One region of the Psychrobacter sp. CMS30 genome, then DNA from elsewhere that is predicted to be linked to it. Evidence: predicted binding sites of a transcription regulator. Region 1 holds the regulator's gene; the other holds the start of a gene.
The links. The regulator PhoB, encoded in region 1, activates phosphate uptake and scavenging genes when phosphate is short. The targets are predictions, from matches to a motif close to TGTCATNAANCTGTCATAA.
Positions count from the first base shown of each region.

Region 2: a site for PhoB is predicted at 1,895-1,913, ahead of JMX94_RS02565 (inorganic phosphate transporter). Genes of this name have one in related genera too.

Region 1 covers NZ_CAJHBF010000026.1:22,469-26,758, reverse strand. Annotated here, with positions in the region: gene pstS (phosphate ABC transporter substrate-binding protein PstS) at 112-1,269, opposite strand; gene phoB (phosphate regulon transcriptional regulator PhoB) at 1,784-2,482, shown strand; gene phoR (phosphate regulon sensor histidine kinase PhoR) at 2,704-3,774, shown strand; gene JMX94_RS11740 (glycosyltransferase family 2 protein) at 3,818-4,290, opposite strand, start outside.
Region 2 covers NZ_CAJHBF010000003.1:113,344-117,633, reverse strand. Annotated here, with positions in the region: gene JMX94_RS02575 (ATPase) at 1-1,255, shown strand, start outside; gene JMX94_RS02570 (hypothetical protein) at 1,481-1,627, opposite strand; gene JMX94_RS02565 (inorganic phosphate transporter) at 1,946-3,553, shown strand; gene JMX94_RS02560 (aminotransferase class I/II-fold pyridoxal phosphate-dependent enzyme) at 3,794-4,290, opposite strand, start outside.

The DNA.
Region 1 (4,290 bases):
AAGACGTCACCAAGCAAACACGCTTTTCAGTATTTGCTTGATGGCATTAGTTAGCTTATTCTCGACTGGCTTCTTCTTGAATTAATAAGCTTTGAATTAATAAGCCTCGAGCTACTGTGCTGAGGTATAGACAGGCTTACCTTCGCTGTCTACCACTTCGTTCCATTTCGCTTTAAATAAAGCCACGGCCGTATCTGAAAAAGGCACGTAATCAAGGCTCATTGCGTCATCATCGCCTTGAGCATAAGCCCAATCAAAGAAGTTAAGGACACCTGCCACTTGCTTAGCATCTTGCGGCTGTTTGTGGACTAAAATAAAGGTCGCAGCGGCGATAGGCCATGCTTGGTCGGTCTCAGAGTTGGTGATGACTTTATAAAAGCCTTCTTGCTTTGACCAATCAATGTCCCCAGCGGCGGCGAATGTTTGCGCAGAAGGCTGCACGACGTTGCCGGCGGCATTTTTCAGGGCAACGTGTGACATGCCATTTTGCTTAGCATAGGCATATTCAACGTAGCCGATAGAGTTTTTCATACGCGTTACATAGCTCGAAACGCCTTCGTTACCTTTACCGCCCGCACCGGTTGCTGAGGTTGGCCATTTCACGGTTTTATCGACGCCAACGCTGTCTTTCCAGTCGTTTGACACTTTGGCTAGATAATCGGTAAAGTTAAAGGTCGTGCCCGAACCGTCTGAACGGAACACCGTGGTAATAGCCGCGTCAGGAAGGGTCAAGTCAGGGTTCATGGCTGCGATGGCAGGGTCATTCCAGTTGCTGATTTTGCCAAGATAGATGTCAGCTAGCATTTTTCCATCGAGCTTTAATTGACCAGGCGCAACGCCATCGATATTGACGATAGGTACCACGCCGCCGATAACGGTTGGGAATTGAATCAGACCGGCTTCGTTTAATTCAGCTGGCGTCATTGGGGCATCAGATGCCCCGAAATCAACGGTTTTTGCGACGATTTGTTTGATACCACCCGATGAACCAATCGACTGATAGTTCACTTGACCGCCTGTTGCTTTATTATAAGCATCTGACCATTTAGCATAGATAGGCTGCGGGAAAGAGGCGCCTGCGCCGGTGATATTCATCGACACATTCATCGATACATTGTCTGTCGACTGAACGCTTGCGCTGTCGGTAGAGGCGGTAGTTGATTGCGCCGAAGTAGCCGGCTCATTGCTTTCATTACTATTGGGGGTTTGATTACAAGCAGCTAAGGTAAAGGTACTCGCGACTGCTAAAGCCATTAATGAATAACGCATTATTTCTCCTAAAAAGTAATCAGATTTAAGTATGGGGCGTTTATGAATAACAATGTCGCTGCCCAGGTTTTTAGTAATGTATTGCTAACGATGTTTGGTTAGCAAGGTTTTGCTGCAAAGACGCTCGGTGGTCAATGAGCACATTGTGCCGAGCAAATATGACAGTTTGATGAAATAAGACATTTTTATGAAAAAAGTCGGTCAATTAAAAACGCAGCCTAATAAAGCAGTCGTTTAAGGGGATTGCAGCTGCTATCTAGCGCAAAATTCGTTATGATGAGCCGTTGGTTTTTTTTGGGGCTAAGGGTTTAAGGCTAAGCGTTCAAAGCACAGCGTTTAAAGTATAGGGCTGAAAGTACAGTGTTTGAGCTGCAATGTTTAAGGCGCAGCATTTAACGTATCGAGTCACTGTGTCATCAAACTGTCATAATTAAGCCGTTTAATGGGCAGGCATTGATAAGGGCTTAGTATTTTTGTTTTCCAATTTTTTGTCTTTCAATAATGAGGCGATGGTATGCGCAATGAGCAGATTTTGATTGTCGAAGATGAACCTGCAATTCGTGAGATGGTGGTAATGACGTTAGAGATGGCGGGCTTTGAGAGTTTACAAGCGGCTGACGTTGCAGAGGCGCATCAACAAGTGGTAGACCATAGACCCGCGTTGATTTTGCTAGATTGGATGTTACCGGGTGATAAAAGTGGTATTGATTTTTGCCGTATGCTTAAAAGTGATGAGATGTTGGCTGAGATACCGGTGATTATGCTGACGGCCAAAAGTGAAGAAGATAGTAAGGTTCAGGGACTTGATGCGGGCGCTGATGACTATATGACCAAACCCTTTTCAACGCGTGAATTAATCTCAAGAATCAAAGCCGTGTTACGTCGTAGTCGTGCGCTTAGTAGCGATAAGCCAATTGAAATAGGTAAGCTTAGTCTCGATCCTAAAAGCCAGCGCATTACCGCTGATAATACAGTCATTGATATCGGGCCGACAGAATATCGCTTGTTGGCGTTTTTTATGAGTCATCCCGAGCGTGCTTATACGCGCACCCAGCTGCTAGATCAGGTCTGGGGTGGCAATGTCTATATCGAAGATCGCACGATTGATGTGCATATCAGGCGTTTACGTAAATTACTCCAGCCTTATGATTGTAGTGCCTTGATTCAAACGGTTCGCGGTACCGGTTATCGGTTTTCGAGTCTGGTTGAATAACGCTATCGATTTTGAAAAATAGCCCATTATTTACAAGGCAGCTTACAAGCCCGCTTACAAGGTAGCGAAACAGCGTTAAGAACATTCAGTGCTCAGAGTCATAAATATTTAGAATAATAAGAACTAAGAAGCATAAGTACTGAGAATATTTGGTGCTAAGAATAGTCAGTGCTAATAATAAGTGCTAGGCACCATACTGGTCATAAAGAAGAGAGAAAAACATGATAACGCCAAGGGATATTGAGCAACAGGACATCGAGCAATACTCCACCGATCAGCTGAAAAAAATCAGAAGTGCCTTACGCGCACTGCGAGATGCGGTTATCTTGCTAAATGACGATGATGGTTTGGAGTGGTGGAATCAGGCCGCCGAAGATTTGTTATTGTTACAGTCAGCGGATCATGGCAAAAGTATTTTTGACTTTATTAACGTCCCTGAGTTTCGGCAATACTATCAGAGCATGGTGACACCCAATGATGGTGTACATATGAAGTCATGGCAAGATCCTAACCGTTATCTTAAATGTGAGCTCACGCCTTTTGGCGATGAAAAGCTGCTGATTATTTATGATGTGACCCGCTTACAACACTTAGAGCAAATGCGCCGCGACTTTGTGGCAAATGTCTCGCATGAGTTACGAACGCCATTGACTGTACTGATGGGCTATTTGGAGAATTTCTCAGATCAAGAAGACATGCCGCGGCAATGGCGACGCGGCTTTGAATTAATGACGCAGCAGACCGCGCGCATGAATAGAGTGGTCAATGACTTGCTGCTGCTGTCTCGGATTGAAATCGAAGAGACACATGAGCTGCATTATATTGATATGACTAAGCTGCTCACGCATGTCTATGACGACGCGCAGGCTTATAACCAAGAATATGGCCATACGCTGCATTTACAGATAGATACCTATGATGGTCTTTATGGCTCGGAGATGTATTTGAACAGTGCGTTATCCAATTTGGTGATTAATGCGATTAAATACACGCCAAAAGCAGGTAATATCGTTATCAGTTGGGCAAAAACTGCAGAAGGCTGTCGGTTTGCCGTCACCGATGATGGTATTGGGATTGCGCCGGAGCATGTTGCAAGATTGACCGAGCGTTTTTACCGAGTGGATAGCGGGCGCAGTCGTGCGACAGGTGGAACGGGGCTGGGACTGGCGATTGTAAAGCATGTGTTATATCAATATGATACGACTTTGCAAATTGAATCGTCAGAAGGCAAAGGCTCGACATTTAGCGCCGTTTTCCCCGCCGCTCATATTCGCTCTGCTCCTATAGGCTAACTGCTAAACTCGTAGCCGTTAGCAGGATTTTTAAACATTACTGTCAATTACTAGTTTCTAAATTGGCTAAAAACGCGGCAAAACCTTCTGTTGCTCGAGCCTGCAAACGGCTGCTAGTAATAGCCCGAACGCGATTGCTCCAAGTGATCGCATAGCCTTTACTCTCAAACCTTTTTACCAAATCGACATCTTCATGACACCCTAATGGCGCAAAACCGCCAACGGCAAGATAAGACTCAGCGCTAAAACTTAAGTTTGCCCCATGAATATGGCGATGTCCCATCTTATCTTGATAATGAGCCATATAGCCTTTGCGCGTTTGCGGCGTTAAATGCGCCCAACTATCAACGCTTACTACGCCGCAAATCATATCAGTAGGCTGAGCTTTGATATGGGCGATTTGCTGTATCAGCCAATCTGGGGTGACGACTGAATCAGCGTCTGTACAGGCAAGCCAAGTCGCGCCAGCTGCGATAGCATGACGGATGCCTAAATCCCGTACTTGTCCCACACATT
Region 2 (4,290 bases), on a different contig from region 1:
GGTTTATTTTGGTAACTGGTATGCTGATTTGCTCTATAACGTCATGCGTATGGCAACGCTAGATAATGAAGCTAAGGAACATAAAGAAAGTGATGAGAAGAATAATGAGCAGCTGAAAGATAAAGCCTTGCCTATCACTGAATGGCAAGACTATTTAAAACAAGCGCTGACTAAGTTACAAGCCTTTGAACAAGACCTTGCTGCTAATCAAACCAAGCTGCTTAAATGCTGGTTTCATGTCGATATCGAAACCTTGCAGGCGCGGCTAAATGACGACAAGGTTGATCCAGAATTTTTATATCAAATTGATTGGAAAAACAACAAGGTCGTCGAAACTTTTAATGAAGTGGCAACGGCGCTATTACGCCAGCAGGGAGATTGGATTATTATCGATGGTGATGACAAATCACAAGCAGCCATGCATTTTTGTCATCAAGTGTTGCAAGCGATGCAAACAGCGCTAGCAAGCAGTCGCATAGAGGAAAGCGAACAGCTAGAAAATGTTAAAAAATTCGAGCCTGTAAAAACACCTAAAGCTTTGATAAATATCGATGATACCGAGATAGATAAGTCTGAGTATCATGAAGCGCTTGCCGATAAACAAGCTCGCCTTGCTGAGTTGCTACGTGCGCGTAAGGGTCGGCATGTGGTCTTTGCCTTTGAAGGTATGGATGCGGCCGGCAAGGGTGGCGCTATTAAAAGACTGGTTGCGCCGCTCGACCCACGCGAGTATCAGATTTATAATATTGGCGCGCCGATGCTGTATGAATTACAACACCCTTATCTATGGCGCTTTTGGACCAAACTGCCCAATGAGCAGATCGATCGTATCAGCCGTATCGCTATCTTTGACCGTACTTGGTATGGGCGCGTATTGGTCGAACGTATTGAGGGTTTTGCGACTGATGCAGAATGGCAGCGCGCTTATGATGAAATCAATCGCTTTGAGGCAGATTTGGTAGCGGCTGGCACGATAGTTATAAAATACTGGCTTGCCATCGATAAGAAAGAGCAGCTTAAGCGTTTTGAGGCGCGCGAAGAGACCCCGCATAAGCAGTTTAAATTGACCGATGATGATTGGCGCAATCGTGATAACTGGGCAGATTATGTGCAATCGGCAGCTGATATGCTGGCACGTACAAATACAGAGGACGCTCCTTGGTGTGTCATCGCAACCAATGAAAAGCGGCAAGCGCGCCTAGATGTATTAGACCATGCCATTGAGCAGCTATCTTTAGCACTGCCTGATAACTGATTAAAAGGTTTGAGAATTGATTATATTTTGGCTCAGCCAAATTATAAAATATAACAACAAATTTTCACTAAATTGATAGGTTTTATCGCGCTTACATTCACAGTTACAAATCTCGCAATATCATCATGCATTCTGTGTCTATATTTAATATAATAGGCACATTATAAATTCTGCTTTCTACAAAATAGCTCAGCAGTCGGATACTGTATTTGTCATATAAATGCTTTAATCATTACTCATATATTTGTCATAACCAACGCTATCACTATAAAAACCTAAGCCGCAAGCTGCTGTAATCGGATGATTTGGCAATACTACTTGCGGCTTTATGGCATTTTGTGTGATGGTTTTTTTACCTGATATTTTTATCATAGGCAAACTAAGCTAGATATTAGTGCTAGGTATGAGTAGAAAATAATGGTAAACAGACGAAATCGTCTGAGTGATGGATCAATAAGGTATTGCAGGCTAGTTGTTTAAACCAATTTTCAAACCGGTGGTTTAAAGCAGTGGTTTAAAAAGTACTTCAATAAACAAGTTCAAAAAACAGTATTTCAAAAAACAGTATTTCAAAAACACGTTGCGTACACGCTATCATAATATTGGGTGGTGAAAACAACACCATTCATAGCGCCGCAATGTCATCAATCACATATAATTTCAATCAGCTTACGCAGGACGTATCAACGTATGGGTATTAGCAGCAGTTCTACAGGACCAACCAAAGCAGTCGGTTCTATGAGAATCAATCTATTTTTTGCCATTTTACTGATTGCGATGACCGCTTACTTTTTATGGTGGGGTCTAGATTACACCATGCATCAGCAGACGACGCTATTTATCGTAGCGACGGCTTTTGGTGTGTTTATGGCATTCAATATCGGTGGTAATGACGTCGCCAACTCCTTTGGTACCTCAGTGGGTGCAGGGACGTTGACCATTCCGCAAGCCTTGGGTATCGCAGCGATATTTGAGGTGTCGGGCGCGGTGTTGGCAGGCGGTGAAGTTACCGATACCATCCGAAGCGGTATTGTCGATCTAGATGGTCTGTCGGTCACGCCCAACCAGTTTATTTATGTCATGCTCTCAGCGCTTATCGCTGCTGCATTTTGGTTGTTATTTGCGACCAAAAAAGGTCTGCCCGTTTCAACCACTCACGCTATTATCGGCGGCGTGGTTGGTAGCTCCATTGTATTAGGTATCTCGTTAGGTGGCACCGAAATGGCGTTATCTACGGTGAATTGGGGCACGATTGGAACGATTGCTATCTCTTGGGTCATATCACCATTACTCGGCGGCGTTTTCTCCTACCTGTTATATGGCCAAATTAAGAAAAATATTATTGAATATAATGATAGAACAGAAGCGCACATTGCGACGCTAAAGGGCGATAAAAAAACCTTAAAGCAAAATCACAAAGAGTATCTGGATGGTCTGACCGAATCAGAACAACTGGCTTATACCTCAGCGATGTTACGTGATCAAGAAATCTATAAAGATGATGATTGCGACGTTGAAGATTTAGAAACCGATTATTACAAACAGCTTTATGAAATTGAAAACGAGCGCAGCAACCTCGATACCCTAAAAGCATTAAAGCAATGGGTACCTATTATTGCGGCTGCTGGCGGCGCGGTCATGGCCTCTCTGGTTATCTTTAAAGGCTTAAAAAATGTCAATAATGGCATGACAACGCTGCAAGGCTTTTTAATCATGGGCATGATTGCAGCGCTAGTTTGGCTTGCGACCTATATCTATACCAAGAGTATCCGCGGTAAGCATAAGGAAGATTTGACCAAAGCGACATTTATTATGTTTAGCTGGATGCAAGTCTTTACCGCATCAGCCTTTGCCTTTAGTCACGGCTCAAACGATATCGCCAACGCCGTCGGTCCTTTTGCGGCGATTATGGACGTTATCCGTACCAATAGCATTGCTACCGAAGCGGCAGTACCACCTGCAGTTATGTTGACCTTTGGTGTGGCGCTAATTGTTGGTCTTTGGTTTATCGGTAAAGAAGTGATTCAAACCGTCGGTACCAATTTGGCAAAAATGCATCCGGCTTCTGGCTTCTCAGCGGAATTGGCTGCTGCTGCTGTGGTGATGGGCGCTTCAACCATGGGGCTGCCGGTATCGAGTACGCATACCTTAGTTGGCGCGGTACTTGGTATCGGTATCGTCAATAGAGACACCAACTGGGCACTGATGAAGCCTATTGGTTTGGCATGGATAATTACCCTTCCTGCCGCCGCTTCAATGTCAGCTATCAGCTATATTTTCTTAAGTAATATTTTTTAAGACAAAGTTTTTTTAAATGACACTTTTAAAGCTATATTTTTAAAGCCATGTTTTTAGAGTATTGTTCTTAAAGTAGCGTTATTAAGGTAGCTTTTTAAATTAAAGCCGTATGAGTTTTTAACAAGATTTTAACGGTGAGACTTTACTACTTTATTTAACAGCATAAAAAACGCTTATCAGCATCATGCCGATAAGCGTTTTTTTATATCAAAATGAGAGTTAATTTAATCAAAATGAGTTCTATTCGGTGCCAAACTGTTTGCGTTTTTTGGCAAAGAAGCGGTCTAAGCGATCCATGGCATCTTCTAAATCGTGCAGGTTGGGCAAAAACACCAAGCGGAAATGGTCGGGTGCATCCCAGTTAAAGCCGGTACCTTGTACCAGTAAGACGTTTTCTTCTACCAATAAATCCATCATAAACGCCATATCGTCTTCGATAGGGTAGACGGCAGGATCCATCTTTGGAAAGCAATAAAACGCCCCTTGCGGCATGGTACAAGAGATACCTTTAATGGCGTTTAAGCGTGAGACCGCCATTTCGCGCTGCTTATAGAGACGGCCTTTTTTAGAGGTCAAATCCTTCATGCTTTGGTAACCGCCCATCGCGGTTTGAATGGCATATTGCCCTTGAACGTTTGAACATAGGCGCATAGACGCCAGCATATCCAAGCCTTCAATAAAGTCAGCAGCGTGGTGTTTTTTACCAGAAACCATCATCCAACCAGCGCGGAAACCTG